DNA from 4 places in the Lysinibacillus sp. NPDC056185 genome. Region 1 is predicted to be linked to each of the others. Evidence: riboswitches for the same ligand, from Rfam matches in the RefSeq annotation. Region 1 holds a riboswitch; each other region holds the start of a gene.
The links. A riboswitch is a leader RNA that binds a small molecule or an ion and turns the genes downstream of it on or off. The one in region 1 is predicted to bind S-adenosylmethionine.
Positions count from the first base shown of each region.

Region 1 (3,122 bases):
ATCCTGGATATCCAGATTACTTATCAGGTGTCGTATTAGGTGATGTTAATTTTGAAGTTATGCCTCTTTTTGCAGAAAATCATTTTCTGCCTGATTATAATGCTTTATCCGATGCAGTAAAAGAAAAGGCGAAGATGCTTTACTTGAATTACCCGAATAACCCAACTGGCGGTACTGCAACACTTGAATTTTTCGAGGAAACAGTACGCTTTGCAAAAGAGCACAATATTATCGTAGCACATGATTTTGCCTACGGGGCGATTGGATTTGACGGCAATAAACCTATCAGCTTCCTGCAAGCTGACGGTGCAAAAGATGTCGGTATCGAAATGTATACATTATCCAAAACGTATAATATGGCAGGCTGGCGCATTGGTTTTGCAGTTGGTAACCCTGATATTGTTGCAGCCATTAACCTTATTCAAGATCATCTATTTTGTAGTCAATTCCCTGCCGTGCAACAAGCCGCGGCAGTTGCACTTACTGCTTCCCAGAGTTGCGCGGATAAGCTAAGTGCGACTTATGAGCGTCGACGAAACGTACTGATCGAAGAAGCTCAGCGAATTGGTTGGCAAGTAACAGCACCGAGAGGCTCTTTCTTTGCATGGCTCCCTGTTCCATTAGGTTTTACGAGTGAACAATTTGCCGATTTATTGCTCGACAAAGCTGATATCGCAGTAGCTGCAGGCAATGGCTTCGGTCAATATGGTGAAGGCTATGTCCGGGTTGGCTTACTTGTTAGCGAAGACCGCTTACGTGAAGCGATCAGTAGAATTGAAAAATTAAACTTATTTAACTCATGAAGTAGACTCTACCCGAAAAACTGTTCCATTAGCTCAAACTTGCTATGGGAACAGTTTTGTCTCTTTCTTGCGGATTCTTTCGCAACTAAATATTATAACAAAATAAAAAATTTTAAAAATTCAATTGACTTACTATATCCTATAATTTATATTAGTTCTATCGGATTTACAAAAAAATATTATAAATCTCTTATCAAGAGTAGCTGAGGGACTGGCCCTATGAAGCTCGGCAACCTCCTTTTTTAAGGAAGGTGCTAAATCCTGCAAACGATCATCGTTTGAAAGATAAGAGAGGACACTTTTTTATGAGCCTCTCTTAATTTTTTTAAGAGAGTTTTTTTTATTTTCAAAAACCGATAAAAAAACTTTGGAGGTATGTTTCATGAAAAAGAAAAATAAAATTTTATTAGGTTTAGCAAGTCTCACATTAGTAGCAGCATTAGTAGGCTGTGGTACTAAAGAAAATAGTAAGGATAGTCAAAATAAGGCTATTAATGAAAATAAAATTGTAGTAGGTGTAACTTCTGGTCCACACGAACAAATTGCTGAGGTTGTAGCAAAAGTTGCCAAAGAAAATGGCTTAGAGGTAGAAGTAAAATCTTTCTCTGATTATGTTTTACCAAATACATCGTTAGCAGAGGGCGATCTTGATGTAAACAGTTATCAACACAAGCCATTCCTCGAGACATTTAACAAAGATCACAATACAGATTTAGTGCCAGTTGGAAAAACAATTTTAAATCCTCTAGGCATATACTCTGAGAAATATAAATCATTTGATGACGTTCCTGATGGTGCAACGTTCGGATTGCCAAATGATCCAACAAACGGGGCTCGTGCTCTATTTGTCCTTCAAGAGGCAGGCTATATTAAATTAAAAGACGGTGCAGACTTAACAGCATCTATTCGCGATGTGGAAGAAAACAAAAAGAATTTGAAATTCATTGAATTAGAGGCTGCACAAATTCCAAAACAGCTTAGTGAAGTAGATGTAGCAGCTATTAATACAAACTTCGCTCTTGATGCTGGCATTAATCCTAAAAAAGACTCCATTCTTTTAGAATCTACGGACTCTCCATATGTGAATTACATTGTAGTACGTGCCGAAAACAAAGATGACCCAACGATCAAAAAATTTGTTGAAGCTTATCAATCTGATGAGGTACGCAATTTTATTGAAGAAGAATTCCAAGGCTCTGTAATTCCAAGCTGGTAAGTGACGATTAAGGACCATTCATAAAATCAAGAATCTGCGGGACTCCTACAGGAAAGCTAGCAGATTCTTGATTTATAGAAGGACTAAGAAAGGAGATATCACCGTATGATTCAACTAGAAAATATAACAAAAGAATTTAAAACTAAAAATGGTATCGTCAAAGCAGTAGATGGTATTAACTTGCATGTCAAAAAAGGTGAAATTCATGGGGTTATTGGCTACAGTGGTGCAGGAAAAAGTACCCTTATTCGCTGTGTCAATTTATTAGAACGTCCAACAACAGGAAAGGTATTAATCGATCATGTAGATATTACTTCCCTTTCTCTAAACGACCTTCGCAAAACTCGTCAAAAAATCGGGATGATATTCCAGCATTTTAACCTTTTAAAAACAGCGACTGTTTACAACAATATCTCGGTACCATTAAAGCTTCTAGGCTATAACGACTCCGAAGTGAAAAAACGCGTTGCAAAATATGCAGAAATTGTTGGCCTAACAGAGAAATTAGATAGCTATCCTAGCCAGCTTTCAGGTGGTCAAAAGCAACGTGTCGCTATTGCACGTGCCCTTGCCCAAGAGCCTGAGATTTTGCTCAGTGATGAAGCGACAAGTGCACTCGACCCCGAAACAACTGACGCCATTCTTGAGCTTCTCTTGAAAATTAATCGCGAGCTAGGCATCACTATTTTACTCATTACACATGAAATGAATGTTATTCAAAAAATTTGCGACGATGTATCTGTTCTTGAATCAGGGGCGGTTGTGGAATACGGCTCTGCTATAGACCTATTTTCAAAGCCTCAGCATCCAACGACACGAAAGTTTTTAAATACCATTTCTCAACGTAATTTATCCCCTTCCCTTATCGAGCAATTAAATGTTTCAGGAAGCGTTATTCGTTTAACATTCCTTGGTGAAAGTACAGGGAAACCATTACTAGCAGAAGTGAGTAAAGTTTATGATGTTCAACCGAATATTTTAACCGCCAATATCATTGAATTAAAAAACGGCATTGTCGGTAATATTGTCGTGCATCTACACGGTGAAGCACATATCGTAGAAAAAGCACTTAAGTATTTTACAGAAAACGGAGTAAGCGTTGA
Region 1 covers NZ_JBLLLQ010000005.1:68,491-71,612, reverse strand. The annotation lists gene ACMZ42_RS07010 (pyridoxal phosphate-dependent aminotransferase) at 1-803, shown strand, start outside; SAM riboswitch class I at 991-1,095, shown strand; gene ACMZ42_RS07005 (MetQ/NlpA family ABC transporter substrate-binding protein) at 1,186-2,019, shown strand; gene ACMZ42_RS07000 (methionine ABC transporter ATP-binding protein) at 2,125-3,122, shown strand, end outside.

Region 2 (3,122 bases), on a different contig from region 1:
AGAATTACTAAATCCGCTTAATGCTAACTTTAATGCATCCGATGTTCCTAACGCTCTCGTTGGATCTTCCATTGACGGAGCTAGCCCTAGTAAGATTGTAACGAGAGCAATAATCATGGCAGAGCTAACGGGATAGGATACTGCTTCTGTAACCCATAGGATGACCGCGAAAGCTAAAATAGCCAAAGCTCGTTGTCCGGCTACAGGTAAATCGCCGTTGTTAGGTAAAAAAGTAATGATGATTAATGAAGCGAAGGCTAATCCAATCCAGAGTGGTTTCAAATTACGTTTCTGTTTTGCTTGTTCAGAAGTAGACATACTTTTCATCCTTTCTTAAACATGACTGTAATTTTCACATCGGCTAGTAAAATGCTTTATTAAGAAAGTTAATTTGTCTAATTATTGTAAAAAAACTAGTATGTGAAATACCCTCTATTTATAGCGATAATGGGCAGTTGCGAGAAAATATACGGTCAAAGAAAAGACAAAAATATCCAAAAGATTTTATTTTTTCTTTTTGAATGCTGAAGTTACTTTAGGCTCAGTTCCTAGCATCAATCGCTTAATATTTTCGATATGCAAAATGATGGCTATACCAAAAAGTAATAGGGCTAAAATCGTTGGGCCAACTCCAGGAATCCATAAATAAGTGGCTGTACAAAAAACGAGATAAAATTCAAGTACACCGACAATTAAATAGTTCGTCACGAAAGATAAAATAACAAATAAAATGAGTGCAAACAAGCCAATTTTCCAATCAATCGCAAGTAATATTCCTATGATTGAAGCAGTTCCTTTACCGCCATTGAAGCCCATATAAAATGGGAAATTATGACCTAGAATGACACCGGAAGCTACGATATAGATGAAGAGCCAAACTTGTACTTCTGTTAATTGTGTTATATCTGCTAAATAAACATGTGCACCGATTATAGCTGCAACGCCTTTACCGATATCGATCAGTGCAACTAATATGCCGTATTTCCAGCCAAGGGAAAGTGTTGCATTAGAGGCACCTGCATTGCCATGACCGGCCATTTTTAAATCTACCCCTGATAAAAACTGAGCAACTTTAGAGCCGTGAATACAGCCAATCAAATAACCAACAAGAAGAAAAATAATAACGGCTTTTATCATAAAAATTCTCCTTTCCAAATAATGGGTTCATCACAAAAGTTCTAACATTGTGTTAGCCCGAAGCCCCTAGGAAACGCCCAGCTGAAACGGAAATCAGTCCATGCTTTGGTGACCAAAACAATAAATATCTAAAATAGTGTATGTGTTTGGATTACGTAAAGAAGCAGACAGAAGTTTCGGAAAAAATAAAATTTTAGTATTGACAGAGAAAAAGTCTATGTTTATACTTTGTAACAACGATGGAAATTGAATCTCATACTCTTATCAAGAGCGGCGGAGGGATAGGCCCTATGATGCCCGGCAACCAGTAAGTGACGAACTTGCTAAGGTGCTAATTCCTACAGATTCTTACTTGGATCTGGCAGATAAGGGGAGGAAAACTTGCAACCGCAACCCTCTTCTTAGCTGAAGAGGGTTTTTGTTTTCTACTGAAAAAATCCTCCTCATCTCCGGTACCATCGTAAAAAAATAACCATTTGGAGGTATACAATGACAAAATTTAAACCAGAAACATTGCTGTTACACGGTGGCCAAGAGCCAGACCCGGTAACAGGATCTCGTACAGTACCCGTATATCGCTCAACGGCTTTCGTTTTTAAAGACACTGCTCATGCGCAACGTCTTTTTGCCTTAGAGGAAGCTGGTAATATTTACACTCGTATTACAAACCCAACTGTAGATGTTTTTGAAAAACGCGTCGCTTTATTAGAAGGCGGTACAGCAGCAGTAGCACTTTCATCTGGTGCAGCAGCAATCGCGTTTTCCATTTTAAATCTTGCAGGGGCAGGCGATGAAATTGTTGCAGGTAGCTCTTTATACGGAGGTACTTATAATTTATTCGCTAACACACTACCAAACTACGGTATTAAAACGATTTTTGTAGATGAAACAAATCCAGAAAATTTCAAAGCTGCTATTACTGATAAAACAAAGGCCGTGTTCGCTGAAGTTTACGGTAACCCAAGTTTAAAGGTACTAGATATTGAAGCAGTAGCAAATATAGCACATGAAAACGGCTTACCATTAATTATTGATAGCACATTTGCTTCACCATATGGCTCTACACCAATTGACTACGGTGCAGATATCGTTGTTCATTCTGCAACGAAATGGATTGGTGGTCATGGAACAACTTTAGGTGGCGTTGTAGTAGATGCAGGGAAGTTCGATTGGACTCGTGGACGTTTCCCAGGCTTTACTGAGCCAGATGCTTCTTATCACGGTTTGCGTTATGGTATTGACACAGCTGATGCAGCATTCGCCACAAAACTGCGTGTGCAACTGCTACGTGACTTTGGACCAACATTAAGTGCTGATGCGGCATTTAATTTATTACAAGGTTTAGAAACGCTTCATTTGCGTATTCCTAAACACAATGAAAATGCATTAGCAGTAGCTGAATATTTACGAAACCACCCATCTGTGGAATATGTAAATTACAACGGCTTAGAAGATTTCCCTACCCATAATTTAGCTAAAAAATATTTAAGAAATGGCTTCGGTTCTGTACTTACATTTGGCATTAAAGGTGGACGTGAAGCAGGGCGTAAGTTAATCGATAGTGTGAAATTATTCTCACACGTAGCAAATGTAGGGGATGCTAAATCATTAATTATTCATCCAGCATCTACTACACATCAGCAACTATCTGCTGAAGAGCTAATCCAAACTGGCGTAACCGAGTCGCTCATTCGCTTATCAATCGGTTTAGAGGCAGTAGAGGACATCATTGCAGATTTAGAACAAGCTATTGAACAAGTAACAGCTTCACAACAAGAAGTAGAAGCTTAATAAATAAAATACATTGGCTAATGTTGTAGCGTTTACGTATTTTCTCATTCGATAGGCCTCATTTGGTAATGCGTCAAACGTTGCTACATCATCCGCTCGCCTCATTTGGTGAGAGTAATGAAATGGTTTAAAATTAATACCAAGTAATTTTATAAGTATTGTTGACTTGGTTAAATCCTTGTTTTATACTAGGA
Region 2 covers NZ_JBLLLQ010000031.1:4,710-7,831, forward strand. The annotation lists gene ACMZ42_RS22140 (DASS family sodium-coupled anion symporter) at 1-318, opposite strand, end outside; gene ACMZ42_RS22145 (glycerol-3-phosphate acyltransferase) at 505-1,137, opposite strand; SAM riboswitch class I at 1,396-1,509, shown strand; gene ACMZ42_RS22150 (O-acetylhomoserine aminocarboxypropyltransferase/cysteine synthase family protein) at 1,627-2,928, shown strand.
Region 2: linked by a shared signal. The riboswitch ahead of ACMZ42_RS22150 (O-acetylhomoserine aminocarboxypropyltransferase/cysteine synthase family protein) and the one ahead of ACMZ42_RS07005 (MetQ/NlpA family ABC transporter substrate-binding protein) in region 1 are both predicted to bind S-adenosylmethionine.

Region 3 (3,122 bases), on a different contig from region 1:
CCTTTTTTCTGTTCATCCAATTGCTCAATAAATTTCATTAATTCTAGCGTCATATCATAGCGTAAAAATGGTGTGATGAGGTAAATACCATTGAAATATTCCGCTGCTACTTCTACTAATTCTTTAGCAATTGCAATTCCTTCTAGTGTTGCGCGTTCCTTATCATCGCCACAAGCCCTCATACGTGCTAATGCATCATCAGATAGTTTGATGCCTGGCACTTCATGATGTAAGAACTCCGCACTTTTATAGCTCGTTACTGGCATAATGCCTATATAAATTGGTGTTTCTAAATGCTTTGTCGCCTCGTAAATTTCCACGATTTTTTCCTTTGTATAAACAGGCTGTGAAATAAAATAATCTGCCCCATGTTCAATTTTCTTTTCTAATCGAGAGACAGCGCGATCTAGTACACGTACATTAGGATTAAACGCAGCCGCTACAGAGAAATTTGCCTTTTTTCGAAGCGGTTTCCCTGAGAACGATACACCTTCATTTAATTGTTTTATTAATTGGATCAGCTCCATTGAAGATACGTCATAAACGCTAGTTGCTCCTGGGAAATCGCCTACCTTTGTCGGATCTCCAGTAACTGCTAAAATATCATGAATCCCTAGTGCATTTAATCCCATTAAATGTGATTGAAGACCAATTAAATTACGATCTCGGCATGTTATATGGGTTAACGGGCGTACCCCGTGTGTTTCTTTCAGTAAGGCTCCCATTGCGACATTACTAATCCTTGGAGAAGCAAGAGAGTTATCGGCCATCATGACTACATCTGCGCCCGCCTCATATATTTTTTTTGCACCTTCAATAAAGCCTTCAATTTCTAAATGTCTTGGTGTATCTAATTCCACAATAACCGAGCGTTCACGTTTTACTTTTTCATGTAATGGCTCATAATTTGCTGGCTCTGCCTCACGGACAATCTCTACTTTTTCCGGCTTTGCATACTTTTCCTCAACCGGAGATAGCTCCTCTAAGTACTTTTTCACTGCAGCAATATGCTTTGGTGTCGTTCCACAACAACCACCAATTAAACGTACCCCCTGATCACGAAGCTCTACAGCTGCTCGACCAAAATAATCTGCCTCCGACTCATAAACGACACGCCCATCCTCCAAATCAAGAAGAGAGGCGTTCGGATACGCTGACATAAATGCCTTCTCAGGAAGCTCTACTCCTTCAAATGCTTGTATAGTATGGTGAGGGCCTAAGCGACAGTTGACACCTACGATATCAGCACCTAACGCTTCAAGTTTATGTAAGGCATTATTTAAGCTCATTCCATTTTGTAATATTCCGGGTTCGTGCATAGAAACTTGAGCGATAATCGGTAATTTCGTTTTAGATCGTAGCATTGTTAAAGTCGCCGTTAGCTCTTCAAAATCATAATAAGTTTCAAGTAAAAGACCATCTGGATTTCCTGCCAGTAAAACTGTTGCCTGCTCATCAACGGTTGCTAAAATTTCCTCTAACGTTGCGTCACTTTTACGAATACCACGGATTCCCCCAATAGTACCTAAAACAAATTGTCCACCATCTGCCGCTGCTCGTTTTGCAATCGTTATAGCAGCTTCATTAAACTGTTGTACACGAGATTCTAACCCATAGCGGGCTAATTTTATGGCATTAGCTCCGTAAGTATTCGTCTGAATAATATCAGCACCAGCTGCAATATATTCTCTATGAATCTTTTCAATTAATTCAGGTCTCTGTACATTCATTTCCTCATGACAGTACTCCAAGCCGTAGCCGTATAAAACTGTACCAATTGCACCATCTGCTGTTAGAACATGCGTTTTTAACCTTTCAAGCAATTCCATAAAACTAACCTCTCTTCCCTAATCTTTAAAATAAAAAAAAGCCTTCTTTCATAAAAAAAGAAGGCTTTTACGTCATTTCGTAATTGTTTTCCTTCTCATCTTCGACACACGGTCTTCTGGATTTAGCACCTGACATTAAGTTGGTTGCTGAAGCTTCATAGGGCCAGTCCCTCTGCTTCTCTTGATAAGAATTTAGTATGAATTTTTTAAATAATTAAAAGAATCATATCGTTTACGAACGATTGAGTCAAGACTATTTCACTGAACAAAGGATAATTTTTACGAAATTTATAATATTTTGATTTATATCAAACAATTACGATAGTTTTTCTACAAGTTCTTCACCAATTTTTTTACCGTTTTGAATACATGCACCTATGCCTACTCCAAAATATGAGCATCCCGCTATTGATAAATTTGGATAGTTTTTCTCGAGCTCTTGTAAGAGACCTTGCAACGCTTCACGATGTGCCAAGTCGTACTTCGGCATCTGGTCGATCCATTTTGTCACGTCAACAACAGTTGGTTTTTCCTCAATCCCCAAGCTTTTTCTTACATCCTCAAGAGCAACTGCTGCTAACTCTTCATCTGTCATCATACGCAATCTCTCATACTTAGGGTTAATGCTCTTATAAAAAAGTCGTACAAGTAATTTCCCTTCTGCAGAGGTATGTTTCCACTTGCGGCTTGTCCACGTTGCTGCATTACAAATAACATCCGAATTATGTGACACAATATAGCCTGTTCCATCTGCTGGCAATCTATTATCGGGAACATCAAATCCTAAATAAATCGTAATGGCGGATGCAGTATTAAATTGTTCAAAATAGCCGTTCAACGATTCATCCTGTAATAAGCTTTGTACCGCTTCATTTGGCAGTGCCAATACAACATGATTTGCTTCAATCATTTTACCGTTTGCTAACGTAACAGAGTATAGATTCTCCTGCTTTTTAACACTAGTAGTGGCAATTCCTTTTATAATTTCTACATCCGTTAATGTTTCTTCAAGTCGATCAATTAGTGACGATAAACCATTTTTAAATGAAATAAATTTTTTGTTGGAGGCTTTCACAAATTGTTTCCTGTTTGCATCAAAACCTTTAATAATACTACCGTAATCGTTTTTGTAATCGATTAAATACGGTAAAGTCGAAGCAATTGAAAGTTGATTTAAATCTCCAGAATATACACCTGCAAGTACCGGCGCTATTTGGTTTTGAACAAGCTCCTCACCTAAATAATACGTTAAAAATTCCCCAATCGAGCTTTCCTTTGTAAACCTTTCATTCG
Region 3 covers NZ_JBLLLQ010000036.1:31,117-34,238, forward strand. The annotation lists gene ACMZ42_RS23375 (bifunctional homocysteine S-methyltransferase/methylenetetrahydrofolate reductase) at 1-1,829, opposite strand, end outside; SAM riboswitch class I at 1,922-2,020, opposite strand; gene ACMZ42_RS23380 (protoporphyrinogen oxidase) at 2,146-3,122, opposite strand, start outside.
Region 3: linked by a shared signal. The riboswitch ahead of ACMZ42_RS23375 (bifunctional homocysteine S-methyltransferase/methylenetetrahydrofolate reductase) and the one ahead of ACMZ42_RS07005 (MetQ/NlpA family ABC transporter substrate-binding protein) in region 1 are both predicted to bind S-adenosylmethionine.

Region 4 (3,122 bases), on a different contig from region 1:
TGGGAGTGGGTCTTTACAATATTAGCGATTGGACCTATTCTTGGAATTGGATTTATGTTCAAATATAGACGCTACGAAATAACTAATGAGAAAGTGTAATTATAACTTTTAAGTATTATCTCTATCACAAAAAATGAATAGCCTCAAATTGAAAAATCCAATCGTTTTGATTATTTCTTTCAAAACAATTGGATTATTTTAATGGTAAATCAATATTTTTTTTAGTGATGTAGCTCAGGCTTTCTTTTCTTTCGGGTATCCGATGAGGATAGCAATGGTTCCACAAATTCCTATAAGGACTGGATAGAAAGAGTATTGCAGCATGCTCACTGGCGATATTCCGGCTACACTAGCGGCTGCTAGGAATTGGGCTCCATATGGCAGTAGACCTTGGATCGTACAGGAGAAAATATCTAATATACTTGCGGATTTTCTCGGCTCAATCTCATACTGTTCAGCAATATTTTTTGCAAGTGGACCAGCAATTAAAATAGCAATCGTATTATTGGCCGTAGATAAATTTGTTAAACCCACTAGGCCGGCAATGCCAAATTCAGCACCTTTTTTCGATTTAATCCTTTTTGTTGCAAGGTGAAGTAGAAAGTCAATCCCTCCGTTAAACTTAATAACCTCCACCATTCCAGCTATTAATATCGCAAGGAATGCCATTTCATACATGCCTGACATTCCTTCGCCGATCTTTTGAAAAAGGCTCATTAAGTGATAGCTGCCATCCGCTAAGCCAACAGCCCCGGCAAGAACAATCCCAGATGCCAGAACAAGGAAAACATTCATTCCAGCTAACGCTAAAATAATAACCAAAACATAGGGAACAATTTTTACCCAACTATAGCTTAAATGCTCCACTTGTGCAGTTTCACCCATTGTGATAACTCCTAAAATAAGGCTCGTTACAATAGCTGCCGGCAACACAATCCAAAAATTCACCTTAAATTTATCCTTCATTTGTGCACCTTGTGAACGAACGGCAGTAATTGTTGTATCTGAAATAAAAGATAAATTATCGCCAAACATCGAACCGCCAACAATCGCTGCCATTACTAAAGCCATGGAAAGGTCGATATGCTCGCTTATCCCAACTCCAATTGGAGCCAGTGCAACAATCGTTCCCACCGATGTACCCATTGATAGGGAGATAAAGCAGGCGATGATGAACAAGCCTACGACAAGTAAGTTTGGCGGAACGACCGATAAAGCAAAGTTTACAGTGGAGTCCACTGCCCCCATGCCTTTTGCTACCGCTGAAAAGGCACCAGCCAAGAGAAAAATAATGACCATCAGCATGACATTTAAGTTTCCTGCGCCTTTGCAAAAAATATCAACCTTTTGCGCAAACGATTCTTTTCGATTCATTGCCAAAGCCACAGCGCCTGAAATAGAAATGGCTACAATGACAGGGAAGGCGTAAAAATCACCTGTAATAACCCCTGAACCAATAAATAAAATTAAAAAAACAACAAATGGGATCAGCGCCCATGGATTCTCTTTCTTCATGTCTACCTCCAAAAAATAAAATTGGACACGTCTTTTGTCCATTCTTTTTACGATAAAAAGGCCTCTTCTTGTAACAACAAGAAGAGGCCTTATATCTATAAAACACTCCTCTTATCTATCAAGCCTTTGCCTGCTGGATTTGGCACAGTAACTTAAATCATAAGTTCCGCTGCCGAGATTTCATCGGGCCAGTCCCTCCATCTCTCTTGATAAGAAGCAAATATATTATTTTTTTTCACAATAATAAATATTATAATAAAAAGTCGATTTTTGCAACATATTTTTAATCAAGCTTGGTTTAAAAGCTATATTAATTAAGGAAATTGAACAAATAAGAGGTTTAGAGGATAGGAAAGCGTGAATTTTTGGTGTCGCTGTTTTTACGCAGCACAACTTGATTTAACAACTGAAAGGGGGAAAAAGGAGGCGCCCTTAGAATTGGAGGGGCGCCTCACCTAAAACATTTGTGGTAAAAATTCCGTCATAAAGCGTTGATTTTTACGTAGCCATATTTTTAAAATCATACGATGTGTTAGGAGGCGTTGTCTTTTTTGTGGTCTAGCCTTTGCTTCTATTAAACTTTGTAGTAGAGTGCATGTTTCTGTTGCCAATCCTTGAGGATCTACGAGGACGTCAAGTTTATAATCAATTAACTGAGCAGCCTGAACCTTTGCAAGTAATTGTGCAAAGCGAGTATTCATTTCTGGAAAGTTTTCTTCTAGTTCTAAGTCGATTAAAGTATATAATGTTTGTTCAATTTCAGCTTCGAGCGCTTGTAATTGTTCAATGGACGGCTGTGTCAAAAAATCACCTCTAGTATTTCAAAAATGCTGCTACACAAGGACAAAGCCAAGTGCCGCGAAAAGTAAACCGAATAAAACTGTAGTGCATATATAAATAATCGCTTGCCTCCATTTTTTCTGCTCTAAGAGTTGCAAACATTCAAAACCAAATGTTGAAAAGGTCGTATATGCTCCTAAAAAACCAAGCCCTATAAACTGCCAAATCCAATCACTTGGATGTAATGCAAATAGAAAGCCAAGTGCAAAAGAACCCGTTATATTAATAAAAAATGTTGCCCATGGGTATGTATGGACAATCAATTTTCCTAGATAAAATCTTGTTAGTGCACCCAAAAATCCACCGATACCAATCATTATCATACGAAGCGCCCCTTTGCTAGTTTAAATCCTAGCCATGCACAAGCTAAACCGCCAAAAACACTTACAAAAATATAAAGAACGGCTTGTAGCCATTTACTATCCTGCAAAAGTAATAGCGTTTCTAAAGAAAATGTTGAAAAGGTTGTAAAAGCACCAAAAAAGCCAGTACCAATTCCTATAATAACAGGTGTTCGCTTTGTAAACGTTGTAAATAGCCATGCTAAACAAAAGCAGCCAATTAAGTTCATACAAAGTGTCGCAAATGGAAAACCACCGTTATTTGAAAGTACTAGACCAAGGCTATATCGACAGATGGCACCCAAAAATCCGCCGATTCCAACAGCTAAAAATGATTTCAAAGTAAAGACTCCTTATTAAAATGTCTATATTAAAAAGTGTATCATGAGATACCCATTTTAGATAATAGTTAGGCGTTAAATTAAA
Region 4 covers NZ_JBLLLQ010000023.1:59,178-62,299, forward strand. The annotation lists gene ACMZ42_RS19530 (Na+/H+ antiporter NhaC family protein) at 235-1,515, opposite strand; SAM riboswitch class I at 1,624-1,731, opposite strand; gene ACMZ42_RS19535 (hypothetical protein) at 1,971-2,318, opposite strand; gene crcB (fluoride efflux transporter CrcB) at 2,349-2,678, opposite strand; gene crcB (fluoride efflux transporter CrcB) at 2,675-3,037, opposite strand.
Region 4: linked by a shared signal. The riboswitch ahead of ACMZ42_RS19530 (Na+/H+ antiporter NhaC family protein) and the one ahead of ACMZ42_RS07005 (MetQ/NlpA family ABC transporter substrate-binding protein) in region 1 are both predicted to bind S-adenosylmethionine.